One region of the Lysinibacillus sp. VIII_CA genome, then DNA from elsewhere that is predicted to be linked to it. Evidence: riboswitches for the same ligand, from Rfam matches in the RefSeq annotation. Region 1 holds a riboswitch; the other holds the start of a gene.
The links. Region 1 has a riboswitch for cyclic di-AMP ahead of ACP3VS_RS14480 (TrkH family potassium uptake protein). Riboswitches for the same ligand answer to the same signal wherever they lie in the genome.

Region 1 (7,553 bases):
TTTTACCTAGGCGCTGCTCCAGTTCTGGTGTTGCTGCTTCAATGTCTACCTTCCAAATCACCTGCGCACCAAGTATTGGAATGGCAATCATTAAAGCCAGACCAAGCAAAGTCCAAACCTGAGCTCGAAAAACTTGCTGCTCATCGGCGTAAAATACAGCCATTTTCAAGCGAAAGCCTCTTCGTATACGACGAATTTTAGGTAAATGATGCATCGTTGTTTCAAACGAAACCTCTTGTTCTCTAAAGACGACACGCTTTAAAGGAACATGTTGTGCGTGCAATGCTTGAATAAAAGGATGAACATTTTCATGGCGCTTTATACGTATAATGATTGGCCGATTATTCCACATTTTAACTCACACCCATATTCTTTGTCATTTTCATATGAATCTCTTGTAAGTTTTCAACAGAGAGATGAAGCATTTCTTCTTTTAGTGCATGAATTTTCACCAAATCAGCCGTAACAGTAATATGATAATCTGCATAAGCAAACGAACAGGTCGTTGCATCTGCATGAATAAAACGGTAAGGTCCAATAATTTTTAATGATTCATATTCTGACAATTCAAGTAGTGGCGTTAATTGAAATAATTTTTTCATAAAAAAATGCCTCCTTCTTCGGCAATATATGCATCGAAAAAGGAGGACATGCTAGTTATTTTCTTTTTGCTTTTGGAGGGCCTAATATTTCAGCCATTACCACAGCCTGCATGAGAGCATTTTTAGATTGCGGGACTTGAAAAGGAGAATGTGTCCCAGTTACTTTCACTTCTTCTTTCCCAGCTGCTAATCGTCCTTTTTGCTCTCGGATAAACGAGCGCTTTGGCACATCCGCTGGAATGACAGGTGGCGCAACATAGCTTGGGACTTCCTTCGTCACTTGTTCCTCAACCAATTTCTTAGTCTCTTGAACCTTTTCATTTTCCGGAATCCAATCCCCTATAAATTCTCGAGCAAAATCTTCAAAACTTTGTGGTTTTTGATGATGCTGTGGAGTTTCTTCAAGCACAGGTGACTCTACACGTGTGTCCTTATTATTAAAAGGAGGCATTGATTTTTGTGGTTTTTTATTTTTTGATTTTCCGAAAATAGAGCTGACTATGGCAATTATTGCAATAATAATTAATTGTTCCATTTGTTAGTTCTGCTCCTTTCCGTTTTTAAACATTTGGTTCGTTTGTTTCTGGTTTATCGTTACTTACTTTTGAAATGGAATCACGCATAGCCGTATCAGCTTGAATATTACGATAGTTCATATAATCCATTATGCCAAGATTACCTGAGCGTAATGCTTCTGCCATCGCTTGAGGTACTTCTGCTTCTGCTTCTACTACTTTCGCTTTCATCTCTTGGACGCGGGCAATCATCTCTTGCTCATTCGCTACAGCCATTGCACGACGTTCCTCAGCCTTTGCTTGAGCAATGTTTTTATCTGCTTGCGCTTGTTCAATTTGTAATTCTGCCCCAATGTTTTTACCGATATCTACATCAGCAATATCAATGGATAAGATTTCAAAGGCTGTTCCAGAATCCAAACCTTTTGATAAAACGGTTTGTGAAATCATATCCGGATTTTCTAATACTTCCGTATGGCTAGTTGCTGAACCAATTGTAGAAACGATCCCTTCCCCTACACGGGCAATAACAGTTTCTTCACCAGCACCACCAACTAAACGCTCAATGTTGGCACGTACGGTAATACGCGCTTTAGCCTTTACCTCAATCCCGTTCATTGCTACACCTGAAATAAATGGTGTTTCAATCACTTTTGGGTTTACAGACATTTGAACTGCTTCAAGTACATCTCGCCCAGCTAAATCAATTGCAGCACAGCGCTCAAAGGATAATTCAATATTCGCACGGTGTGCAGCAATTAATGCATTGACAACTCGGTCTACATTACCACCAGCTAAATAGTGACTTTCAAGCTGGTTTATCGTTACAGGTAAACCTGCTTTATGTGCTTTAATCAATGGATTTACAATTCGAGACGGAATTACACGACGTAAGCGCATCCCAATTAATGTGAAAATACTAACACGGACGCCTGCAGCCAGTGCAGAAATCCATAGTGCTACTGGTACAAAGGTAAAGAATACCGCTAGTACAATAAATAAAATAACCAGTCCAGCTATAGGACCAATTAATGCTAAATCAAAACCCATTTCCTATTCCTCCATCTCTTTTTTTGTTTGTCTCACGACAATACGTGAGCCTTCAACTTTAATAATTTCTACATGTTTATTTGCATCGACATAGCCACCCTCTGATACAACATCAATGCGTTCACTGTCAAGAACCATTGTACCCGCTGGACGTAAAGGAGTAAGTGTAGTCCCTACTTTTCCTAACAATTCTGTGCGATTGACGTTGGAGACATAGCCCTCTTCTGTCGTAGTTGCATCCATTAACACCAGCCTGTTTAAGACATGCAGTTTTTTCCCGAAAAATTTCATCAGAATCACCATTCCTATAATCGCTATTACAAGCGCAATGAGAATTGCTATTATCATTTGCATAATATTTGCACCTGCCAGTAATAAACTTAGTATTATGAGCACACCACCTAAAATACCGACAATTCCACCAGGAACAAAAAACTCTGCCACTACAAGTGCTAAACCAATAATCAATAACAATAAGGATTCATAGCCAGCAAAGCCCGCAACCATATGTCCAAAGAAAAATAAACCAAGCGCTGATAATCCCATTATACCCGGAACGCCAAATCCTGGCGAATAGAGCTCCATGACAAGACCTAGACTTGCAATGGATAATAAAATTGGAACAATAATTGGATTTGTAATAAACCGAGCTAATTTCTCAGAGAATGTTGGTTCGATTGAAACGACATCACGATCTTGTAAGTCTTTTTTCTCTAAAAGTTCCTGAAAATTTTTCACGGTACCCTCTGAGTATTTGACCTTTAATGCCTCCGATGCTGAAAGCGTTAATAAATTTTTTCCCTCCGCACGATACTCTGGCAATTCATAATTGGAATCAGCCATTGCTAAAGCATACTTTGGATCTCGACCAGATGTCTCTGCTGCTGCTGACATTTGAGCAAGCCACGCACTATTTGCTTTCAAATCAGCTGTATTACCCGCTGAATCGATAACCGCTGCAGCACCGATTGTTCCATTGGGCACCATGTAGATTTCATCCGCGTGTAAGGCTAAAAAAGCTCCTGCTGAATGGGCATCCTTATTAATAAAAGCAATTGTCCATATATCCGTTGCATCCATAAGCATGGCGATATCACTTGCTGCATTTACAAATCCGCCAGGCGTATGTATATCTAAGATAATCGCTTTCGCATTGTTTTCTTTAGCCTCATTAAAAGCTCGTTCTAAAAATGCGTGAAGCCCTCGCTCTACTTCATTATGAATAGGAACGTGGTAGACCTTACTGCTTGCAAACGCCGAAGTTAATGGAAACGCTAACAAAAAAGTCATCCATATTACTAGTAAATAGCTAAGGATTCTCCGTTTTCGCACCTTTTTCCCTCCCTTCTAACATGCTTCTCCTCTGTATATACGGTCAAACATGTAAAAAGTTTCACATATCTGAAAAATTATTTCGACTATTTGTACATGTTGCTTACAACTTAGTATTACACAAAAAAGCCGAATGAATCTAGTTGATATCCATCCGGCTTTTTCATATGTACGTAAATCGAGCAATGTAAAATACCTGAAATTAATTACATCTGTAATTAATTCCAGGTATATCTTTGTCTGCTCAGTGAATCATACGATTGCGTGTTATGAACGTAGGGATTTTTAATGGGAAATTAAATTACCACTTACGTTTACGTGCAGCTTCTGATTTCTTTTTACGTTTTACGCTAGGTTTTTCGTAGAACTCGCGCTTTCTAACTTCTTGAATTGTACCACTTTTTGATACAGTACGTTTGAAGCGGCGAAGAGCATCTTCAAGCGATTCGTTTTTGCGAACGACAGTTTTTGACATCTCTCTTTCCCTCCCTCCGAACACACGTCAATACACAATTTAGGCAAATCACCTTCTGTTGTGTACTAAAAAATTATATCGTATTGTCTAATAATGGTCAATAGAAAGTGTGCGAAAATATCAAGTGAATTTTTGGTTTTATTTCTAATTGGAATTCGAAGAGCAAATTTGGCTCCCAATAAAAAAATAATTGTATTTTTCTATTCATATAGGGGTTTACAAAAAATAGAATATGGGCGTAGAATAATCACATTCAATTTAATACTGGCCAAATCTCAAACATTGAGAACGGAGGACCCAATATATTGGGGTTAATTCTGCACATGCAGAAAGGATGAGAAACTCTTTCGCCATCCTACCCGTCAGCTAACTTCGTCGGCTAAAGCGAAGGAGGTCCTATTCGACCACCTATTAGCATGTTTTCTCCTATTCTTTACATGCTTTTTTAGTTGGTCTTTTTTTATGCATATTTAAAATCAAGTAATTTAACATCTATAGAGGAGAACAAGATGAACACTTTTAGAAACACATTAAATCCTCCCAAAATTCTTGTACTTGGCTTTGCACTTATTATTATCATCGGGACTTTTCTTTTAACGATGCCTCTTTCTACAGAAGATGGAAAAGGACTTTCGTTTTTAGATGCATTATTCACCGCTACATCAGCAACTTGTGTAACGGGATTAATTGTTGTCGATACAGGTGATACATTTTCAGTTTTCGGAGAAGTAGTCATTTTATGCCTAATCCAAATTGGTGGTTTAGGATTCATGACATTTGCAACATTGTTATTTTTACTACTCGGGAAAAAAATATCTTTAAAAGAAAGACTTTTGCTTAAGGAAGCATTTAATAATATTTCCATTGCTGGTCTTGTTAAATTAGTAAAGAGAATACTGCTCTTTACAGCATTGATTGAAATAATTGGTGGTCTTATTTTATCGATTCGTTTTTCTTTTGATATGCCTATAGGAAAAGCTGTATATTTTGGCTTTTTTCATGCAATTTCTAATTTCAATAATGCAGGTTTTGATTTAATGGGCGGATTTAATGGAATGACAGCTTATGTAGATGACCCATTCGTCGTTTTAACAATTTGCGCGCTCATTACAATTGGAGGCTTGGGGTTTATTGTCATGAATGAACTATATGAATATCGAGTTACTAAAAGACTTTCCGTTCATACAAAAATTGTTTTAGCGTCTACAATTATTTTAACGGTAAGCGCTACAATTTTGATATTTTTGTTTGAATTTGGAAATGATAAAACACTTGGTCCTTTAACTGAATGGGGCAAAGTATTAGGTTCTTTTTACCAAGCTGTTACACCAAGAACAGCAGGTTCCAATACACTGGCTATCGGTGACTTAACACATTCTACATTATTTTTAATAATTCTCTTAATGTTTATTGGAGCTGGATCTGGTTCCACTGCAGGTGGTATAAAAATAACAACTTTCGCAGTATTAGTTGCTACAATGTGGTCACAAATCCGGGGAAAAGAAGATGTTGTTTTATTTAAACGTAGAATTGTCACTGAGACTATCTTAAAGGCTTTGACTGTCACAATGTGTGGCGTACTTATCGTTGTTGTGGTGACAATCATTCTTAGCATTACTGAACAACGTCATAGTTTCATGATGTATTTATTTGAAGCAACCTCTGCATTTGGTACTGTCGGTCTTTCGATGGGGTTGACACCTGAGTTATCCCCTACTGGTAGAATTCTCATTATTTTAACGATGTTTGCTGGAAGACTAGGTCCATTAACCATTGCTTTCGCTATTACAAAACGACGAAAAACAGAAGCCTTTCGACATCCTAAAGGTAATATTATGATTGGATAACAAAATTAGAGGAGTGTGCTATAGCTATGGCTATTAAACAATATGCAGTTATTGGCCTAGGAAGATTCGGAACAAGCGTTGCCCGCAGGCTCCACGAAGCTGGACAGGAAATTTTAGGAATTGATATTAACGAAGAAAGAGTGGAGGATGCAGAACCCTATGTTACCCACGCTGTAGTAGCTGATACAACTGAAGAAAAAGCTTTAACCTCTATTGGTATAGGAAATTTTGATTGCGTTATAGTGGCTATAGGTAACGATATGCAGTCAAGTATTTTAACGGTATCTCTATTAAAAGAACTAGGGATAAAAAAAATTATTGCTAAGGCCCTTGGTAAAAGACATGGGCAGGTTTTGGATAAAGTAGGTGCTGATTGGATTATTTATCCCGAGCGAGATATGGGAGAGCGCGTGGCAAATCAGCTATTGTCTCCGAATATGCTGAATTATATCGAATTGTCTAAGGAATATAGTATAGAAGAAATTATGATCCCTTCAAAAATGGCTGGGCAAAATCTGCGAGATTTAGATTTGCGTGCGAAATATAACGTTAGTGTTATTGCCATTGTTCGAGTAGGAGACATCATTATTTCCCCTTCCCCTGAGCAAAACTTGGAACAGGAAGATATTTTAGTGATGATTGGTCATCGAAAAGATCTCGCTTTTTTTTCAAACATACAATAACAAAAAAAGGCTGTTTCAAGACCCCTTGATACAGCCAGCCACTTTTTCTTAGAAAATCTTCTGTTGATCCCTATCATCTTTTAAAATTTCTACTGCCTCTCTAAAACGTTGAGAATGGACAATTTCACGTTCACGTAAAAACTTCAAACTGTCATTTAAATCGGTATCATCAGATAAATCAATAATCCATTGATAGGTGGCACGTGCCTTTTCCTCAGCCGCAATATCTTCATATAAATCTGCTATTGGGTCCCCTTTTGCCTGAATATAAGTTGCTGTAAATGGCACACCAGAAGCATTTTGATAGAATAAAGCTCTGTCATGATTTACATAATGGTCCCCTAATCCCGCTTCTTTTAGCATTTCTGGCGTAGCATCTTTTGTAAGCTTGTAAATCATCGTAGCAATCATTTCTAAATGGGAAAACTCTTCAGTCGCTATATCTGTTAATAATCCAACCACTTTATCAGGAATCGTATAGCGTTGATTCATATAACGAAGGGCTGCTGCTAATTCCCCGTCAGCTCCTCCATATTGCTCAATTAAAAACTTAGCAAGCATAGGGTTACAAGTACTAACCTTTACCGGGTATTGAAGTTTTTTTTCATAATACCACAAGAATAAATTCCTCCTAATGATTTGTTATACTTGCCACGGCCATGGGGTATCAACCCAATTAAAAGGATAATCTGAATAACTTCTTCCAAAATTCATTAATGGTCCAAACTTTTGTTCAAAATTCACTTTGAGCTTCATACTTTTTTCGGTGTTTTCATTAAATTGTTGAATAGCAGTATAGTCATGTGGATGTGTATCTAAATAGAGATTTAACTCAACGATGACGAAATCAATTGCCTGTATTTCTTCAAGTAAGGTATAAAATTCGGGCGGCATCTTTTTAGTCATGCTTTCTCCCTCCTTTTCATCGGAAATGGATAGGGGCTAAATAATTGTGGCCATAGTGTTCCCGCCCTAAGTGTCTCTCTCGGGGTTTGGAATTGGGGGAGTCCAGGTGGTTGAAAGCCCATATATAATTGTGGTGGCGTAGC
Region 2 (7,553 bases), on a different contig from region 1:
TTTTGATAAATGAAAAGGTACTGTCATAATCACGACATTTCTGTGAAATAACAATGTCGTACGTATTAATAAGCTTGATTGGTTGTGAAGCATATGATGCCAGCCTTTTTTCGGTAAAAATTGAGGGATAACAACCGTTACTTTATGACCTGTTTTCGCACATTGATGGTCCACTTTATCAATAAATTTTATCAATGGCTGTGTGATGCTACGATATGCTGAATAATAGGTTACTAATCGAATATCTGGTTGCCAAGCCTGCCATTTTTCTTCGAAGGCTTTTGCATCTGCTGGATCGAAAGCCACATAAAAGGCAATAACTTTATCAACCCTTAGTGATTTCACATAATGAAGAGAATTTTCAACCACCTTCGTTATACCAGCTACTGGTACAATGAAAACATTGCCCTCAATGGTTGCCAGTTCCTCTTTACTCAATCTCAGCTGCTCTCCAACGGCTTGATAATGAAGCTTGATTCGATGAAATACGAAAATGATAATTGGTAAAAAGACAAACACTGGCCATACTTGAGGCATTTTTGTCACAAAAAACATCATCGCTACGATGAATGAAATGGCTGCACCCATTGTATTGATCGTAAATTTTGCCATCCAGCCAGTAGGTTTTTCACGCCACCATTTTCTCATCATACCGGTTTGCGCTAATGTAAACGGAATAAATACCCCAACAGCATAGAGTGGAATCAAATGTTCCGTTGTCCCATCAAATAAGATGATTAAGATAATGGCTGCTAGCCCTAGCATCATAATGCCGTTCGAATAACCAAGGCGATCCCCACGCATTTGAAATATTCTCGGGATAAAACCGTCTTTTGATAAATTGACAGCAAGTAGAGGAAATGCAGAATAGCCCGTATTTGCTGCAAGTACCAAAATCATCGCTGTTGCACCCTGTACTATATAATAAAAGATATTTCGACCAACACTTGCTTCTGCCAGTTGGGAAACGACTGTCGCTTCCGAAGTTGGCGCAATTCCGTAAAAATACGCTAAACTAACAATACCGATAAATAAAACCGCTAAGATTCCCCCCATCGCTAACAATGTTTTAGCAGCGTTATTAGGGGCAGGATTTCTAAAATTAGGAATGGCATTCGAGATAGCCTCTACACCTGTTAAGGCTGAGCTTCCTGACGCAAATGCCTTTAATAAAATAAATAAACTAATCCCTGCTACTGGAGTACCAATCTTTGGATGCAGCTCTGCTGGCACCTGACCTGTTGCAACATTATAGAGCCCCAACCCAATTAACACTAACATAACGACTACAAACAGATAGACTGGATATGCCAAAACAGAGGCGGACTCTGTTACACCACGTAAATTCAAGATCGTTAAAAAAATCACAAATATAATAGCGATTAGCACATTGTATGGATGCAGACTTGGAAATGCCGATGTAATTGCGTCTGTACCTGCAGATACACTTACCGCTACCGTTAAAATATAATCAACGAGCAATGAGCCTCCTGCTACAAGACCCGCATTCACACCTAAATTTTCCCTAGATACTATATAAGCGCCACCTCCATGTGGATAGGCGAAAATAACCTGACGATATGATAAAGTCAGTGCCACCAAAAGGACAACAACCCCTGCAGCAATCGGTAAAGAATACCAAAATGCTAATGTTCCCACAGTCATCAGGACAATTAAAATTTGTTCTGGTCCATAGGCTACGGAAGACAAAGCATCGGACGATAATATGGCCAATGCCTTTGTTTTACTAAGCTTTTGTTCCCCTAACGCATCGGATCTTAATGGTTTGCCGATTACATAACGTTTAAATGAGGATTTCATCAATAAACACCTTCTAGTTTCTTAGATTGTGTTTCGCCTTCCTAAATGAGATCAAAAAACGCCTACAAGTCATCACCAAATAAGACTTGTAGACGCTCATCTGTCTGCCAAGCTCCAACTTTTCTGCTCTTAACGCTTACGAGGTTAGCTGTCGGATTCGGGCCTGAGTAGCCCTACCCTTCAAAAGAAGAGATTCACCCCTAGAATTGCTTATGCACTCCGTCAAAAATGGGTCCCCCGCGTCTAGTTTGCTTCAGCGATTTAGAAATTTGAAACTTTAATAATGATGCCATATTACGCCTGTCAATTAAAAAAGTAAAGAAGAAAATTTTTCTTTTTCACAAGTGAAATACATAGACATTTTGAACTCATGGTAAATATCCGTGGTAGAAATTAATTTCCTCGCAAACACCTAATTTAAAGGGATTTTACAACAAAAAAAACCTTAAAAGTATGCTCTACTTTTAAGGCAACAACCAATATTAGTCTTCCATATCTTTTTCAAAATTAACAATTTCTCCTGTAATCGGATCAACATCAACCTCATATTCATATTGGCCATCTTTTAACTCGATTTCATAAATCCCATCATCTAATTTAATTTTTGTTACTGTACCCTTTGCTTTTGTTAGAGCCGCTTCAATAGCCTTTTCTTTACTTATAAGGTTGGTAGCAGTATTAGTGTTAACCCATTCATTATCGTCGTCATCTTGACGCTCTTTCTTCTGCTTAAGTAATTTTCCGGTATAGGCATCGAATTTTAAATCATACTCATCTGTATCAGTATGCACCTCTACCTCATAAACAGAGCGGTAGTTATTTTGATCAAGTTCAATATCTACTACTGTCCCCTCTACTACTGCCAATGCCTTCTTTTCGATTTTTTGCATGGATAGGACCTTTTTTTCTTGTGCACTTCCTGATAATAAAGTTGTAGAGCCAATCGCCGCTCCAACACCAAGAGTCACCACTAATGCAGGAATCATAATTATTTTTTTCATGTTCATCTCTCCTTTGTTTTATCTGCTTTTAGCTTACCAAGCAAAGATGATAGAACTATAAGAGGAACATTAGAATTTCATGAGAAAACTCTTTAATCGTCCCATGAAACAGAAAGGACCTTTCCAGATACAGCATGAATTTGGAACGTGGCTTCTTCATGCTCTGTTTCAATTTCAACTAAATAATAACCGCCCTCCGCCGTATCTTCAAAATCTACAGAATCCACCTTCCCGGTTAATTGTTGCAGCGCTATATCAATGGCTTGCTGTTCGGTAATAATGTGGGGGTTTTCAGGCTGATTTAATGGTTCTACATCTTTTTCAGATAACACTTCACCCGAATAGCCATCTACTGTGATATCTTTTTGCTTATGTTCCTTTTCAACACGTGCGGTATAAATGGTTTCCGTGAGCATGACGCTTTCTACCTCACCATATTTTTCTTTCACCATTTTTCTTATTTGATTTTCTGTTAACAATAATTTACTTTGCCCTTTTTGCAACGTTAGATCAGAAACCTGCTGTGTTGTAACATCAAGCATGGCTGTATATTTCAAATTCTCACGTGTAAATTGTATTTCAAATGTATTTCCATGTTTCTTTACTTCTGAAACTTGACCTTTATAAATAGCTTCGATATGGCGAATCGCCTCTTCTTCACTGAGAGACTCCTTTTGAAAATAGCGATTTTGAATAAACCAAAGCACTCCGCTACAAAGAAGGACAATTACAATAATTAGTACAACCCACTTTTTCATTGCTGCCCCTCCTTCGGTATACATAAGGTAAAACTTGATCCTTCCCCAACTGTACTTTCCACATCTATGGTGATGCCCAATTGTCCTGCAAGATTATGTGCAATCGCAAGCCCTAAACCAGAACCACCTGTTTTACGATTGCGATCCTCTGTGACACGGTAAAAACGCTCAAACAAATGCGGAATATGCTCCTTAGGAATACCGACGCCAAAGTCCTGAATAGTCATTCGCACGTGTGAAGTAGTTTCTGCTGTGGAAATATAAACATCCCCCTCACTATACTTCCTAGCATTATCAAGCAAAATAAAGAGTAATTGCTTCAAAATTTTTTCATCACTATAGATAAATTGTGGTGCTTTTGCATCGACTATAAAAGCTCTATGATACGCCTGCTGCATTTGTGCAGCTACTTTATTTAAAAAGGGAGCTAGCTCTAGCTGTTCAATATGAATTTCTATATGCTCATTATTTTTTGCTAGCTCTAACAATTGCAATACCATTTCATGCATACGAGAAGACTCATTTGCAATAGCCTGAAGCGATTCTTGCGCTACTTCACGATTGTCAAAGCCTCTTCGTAAGAGTAACTTTGCATAGCTTTCGATGACAGTAATAGGCGTCTTTAATTCGTGAGAAGCATTTGAAACGAATTCCTGTTGCTTTTGATAGTGCTGTTCAAGCTTCTCCATCATCATATTGAAAGTTCGATTAATTTTTGCTAATTCATCCCCACCTTTAGCCGGGATGTCCATTTTTTCATATTTCCCCGTCGATGCACTTTTGCGCATTGTCGCATTTAAGCGTTCTAGTGGTAACAAAATTAGGCGACCAAGTGCCAGGCTCGCTAAAAAGATTGGAATGGTGGCAATAATGGACACGACTATCAAAATAGCCTTTAATAAATCCAATGTACTTTCTACTTCCTCCATGGATTGTTGTAAGGTGATGTCCACAATTGTCCCATCTATCCAAATAGTAGGCATTGTATAGGTAATGGAAGTAACATCGGGCATATCTAGAGTAGCCTGAACCTTCGTCTTCAAATTGTCTCCATCATAAACATAGATTGCACCACCAGCTGGCATATACGCTCTTAATACTTGCTGTAGGTTGGTTTGTGCATTTAACTGACTTAATGTTGAGCTTAAATCATTCGCTCGTGTATGAAGTTGACTATATTCCGTATTATAGGCAAATTTCTCGTACAAAAAATAAATTCCACTATTAGTTGCCACTAAAATTACTAGCATTAACAAAGTGGTCAGTAGATGAATTTTTGTTTTAAGCTTCATGATTTATTTTCCTTTAGCACATAACCTACACCACGAACTGTTTGAATAATGGGCGTTGCATTTGCGATTTCAAGCTTTTGGCGTACATAACGAATATAAACATCCACAACATTTGTATCTCCGTAGTAATCAAAGCCCCATACCGTCTCTAATATTTGTTCCCTTGTGAGCACCTGCTTAGCATGCTTCATAAGATACAGCAATAAATCGTATTCTCTAGGAGTCAGCTGGATTTCCTTACCATAATAAATCACTTCTCTTGTCTGCTCATTGATCGATAACTGTCCAAACGATACACCGACCTTTGTTGGACTAGCATTTTGAGAAAACCGTAGTGCATTACGGATACGGGCCAGTAATTCTTCAATTTCAAAGGGCTTTGTCACATAATCATTAGCTCCTAAATCCAAGCCCTTTACCTTATCCTCTACCTCACTTTTAGCAGTTAGCATGATAACTGGGGTCTTTGATTCTGTTGCGCGAATCCGCTTTAGCACATCTATACCACTCATTTCGGGTAACATAATATCCAGTAAGATTAAATCCCATTGCTCCTCACGATATTGCAATAAACCATCTGCTCCTGTATGGGCTATCACCGCTTCATAGCCTTCAAATTGAAGCTCTAACTGCAGCACTCTCGCAATATTTTCTTCATCTTCTATAATTAAAATTCGATTGCTCACGTCGAATCAGTCCTTCACCTTTTCTTTCATCGTAAACGATAGAGGTAAGGAAAGTCTAATTAGAAATTGATGAGAAGTGTGCATACTTATTTTTTTAAAGTTTTAAGCAAAGCGCTTCCCTTTTTCTAATCCTAGCGTTAGAATACTATTATCTCATTTTCCTCTAGGAAACTTTATTTCTCGAACGATACTTTTTGAAATGAGGGAACAATATGGTATATAAACAAGTCACAAAATCGTCTGCCGAGGCAGTTTTAGATGGAGATATAAAAGGTTGGCGACGTTTTTTGCCTTTTCTTGGGCCTGCATTCATTGCAGCGGTCGCCTATATTGATCCTGGCAATTTTGCCACAAATATTACAGCTGGCTCTCAGTATGGTTACTTACTCCTTTGGGTAATAGCCTTTTCTAATTTAATGGCGGTGCTCATCCAATCCTTATCTGCAAAGCTTGGGATTGCGACAGGGAAAAATTTACCTGAGGTGGCACGTGAACATTTTTCTAAAAAAACATCTATATTTCTTTGGATTCAGGCTGAATTAGTCATTATTGCTACCGACCTTGCTGAGTTTATCGGAGCAGCATTAGGGCTTTACTTGTTATTTAATATCCCTATGCTTCCAGCAGCTATCATTACAGCGATTGGATCATTTGCTATTCTAGAGCTTCAAAGAAGAGGATTCAGAGCATTTGAGGCAGGCATTTCTGGTATGGTTTTAATTGTGGTTTTAGCATTTGCCTTCCAAACGTTTTTAGCTCAGCCAGAATGGGGCGAAGTAGCAATTGGTATGTTCACACCTCAGTTTGAGGGGGTGGACTCATTACTATTAGCAACTGGTATTTTAGGTGCGACCGTCATGCCCCATGCTATTTACTTACATTCTTCTTTAACACAAAGTCGTATTATCGGTCGTAATGAAGAAGAAAAAAGAAGAATCTTCCGTTTTGAATTTATTGATATTATCATCGCTATGATTATTGCTGGAGCCATCAATATGAGTATGCTCATTATCGCGGCAGCAGTATTTCACACACAAGGAATCGTAGTAGAGGATTTAGACGTTGCCTATAACGGATTAAAGGATGCTCTCGGTCCAATGGCTGCCGTTTCCTTTGGTCTTGGTTTACTTATTGCTGGGCTAGCTAGCTCCTCTGTAGGGACATTAGCAGGTGACGTAGTGATGCAAGGCTTTATTCAACGAAAAATACCACTTTATTTACGGAGAGCCATTACAATGGTCCCGCCGCTAGCGATTATTGCATCTGGTGTAAACGCAACCTATGCGCTTGTTCTTAGTCAGGTTGTGTTATCTTTTGGTATTGCATTTGCCCTCGTCCCTCTCGTTATGTTTACAAGCAAACGGGACATTATGGGCGGTTTAGTGAACCACCGTATTACTACTATTTTAGGCTGGTTTGTAGTTGTGATCGTAGTGGCATTAAATATTTACTTACTAAGCGAAACAATATTTGGATAAAATAGTGAATTAATAGACTAACAAAAGGCATCGAGAAGAAAAATCTCGATGCCTTTTTGTTGATAATCTATAACCATCTATAGGAGACAATTATAGCTGATTTTAATACTCTCGGATATTATCTATCCCTACAAGGACCGGTGCATGCAAAAGGGAAACCTTAAGTAGACACATCTTGTGGGGCAGCTGAAGCAGTTGCAGAAACTACAGTTGATAATACAGCAACAAGTGTAGAATTCTTAATTTCATTGTAATCACCTCCAAATAAATATAAGATTTTTATGACACACATTTACATTTTAGTAATTTTTTAATTATAAATAGGAGGTTTTTTTCATGAAATTTTATATTCCTATACTTATTATTATTGTATTAATAGTTATACAATGCCACTATGCCAAAAAAGGAAATCTGTTATTAACTATTTTATTGGCCACTTCCTTTTCTATTTTAATTAAATTTCTATTATGGGATTCTAATTACTTATTTTTATTGCTATACGTTAATTTCTTTTTAT

Region 2: it holds a riboswitch for cyclic di-AMP, as region 1 does, so the genes downstream of both, ACP3VS_RS22240 (APC family permease) here and ACP3VS_RS14480 (TrkH family potassium uptake protein) in region 1, are expected to answer to the same signal.

The regions. Positions count from the first base shown of each region.
Region 1 covers NZ_JBNFXM010000010.1:31,956-39,508, reverse strand. Annotated here, with positions in the region: gene ACP3VS_RS14510 (sporulation protein YqfD) at 1-352, opposite strand, end outside; gene ACP3VS_RS14505 (hypothetical protein) at 354-602, opposite strand; gene ACP3VS_RS14500 (hypothetical protein) at 658-1,137, opposite strand; gene floA (flotillin-like protein FloA) at 1,163-2,167, opposite strand; gene ACP3VS_RS14490 (NfeD family protein) at 2,171-3,499, opposite strand; gene rpsU (30S ribosomal protein S21) at 3,801-3,974, opposite strand; cyclic di-AMP (ydaO/yuaA leader) riboswitch at 4,231-4,370, shown strand; gene ACP3VS_RS14480 (TrkH family potassium uptake protein) at 4,484-5,821, shown strand; gene ACP3VS_RS14475 (potassium channel family protein) at 5,848-6,504, shown strand; gene ACP3VS_RS14470 (manganese catalase family protein) at 6,553-7,122, opposite strand; gene ACP3VS_RS14465 (spore coat protein CotJB) at 7,147-7,410, opposite strand; gene ACP3VS_RS14460 (spore coat associated protein CotJA) at 7,407-7,553, opposite strand, start outside.
Region 2 covers NZ_JBNFXM010000027.1:27,891-35,443, forward strand. Annotated here, with positions in the region: gene ACP3VS_RS22240 (APC family permease) at 1-1,821, opposite strand, end outside; cyclic di-AMP (ydaO/yuaA leader) riboswitch at 1,941-2,090, opposite strand; gene ACP3VS_RS22245 (PepSY domain-containing protein) at 2,304-2,822, opposite strand; gene ACP3VS_RS22250 (PepSY domain-containing protein) at 2,915-3,580, opposite strand; gene ACP3VS_RS22255 (sensor histidine kinase) at 3,577-4,872, opposite strand; gene ACP3VS_RS22260 (response regulator transcription factor) at 4,869-5,558, opposite strand; gene ACP3VS_RS22265 (Nramp family divalent metal transporter) at 5,771-7,036, shown strand.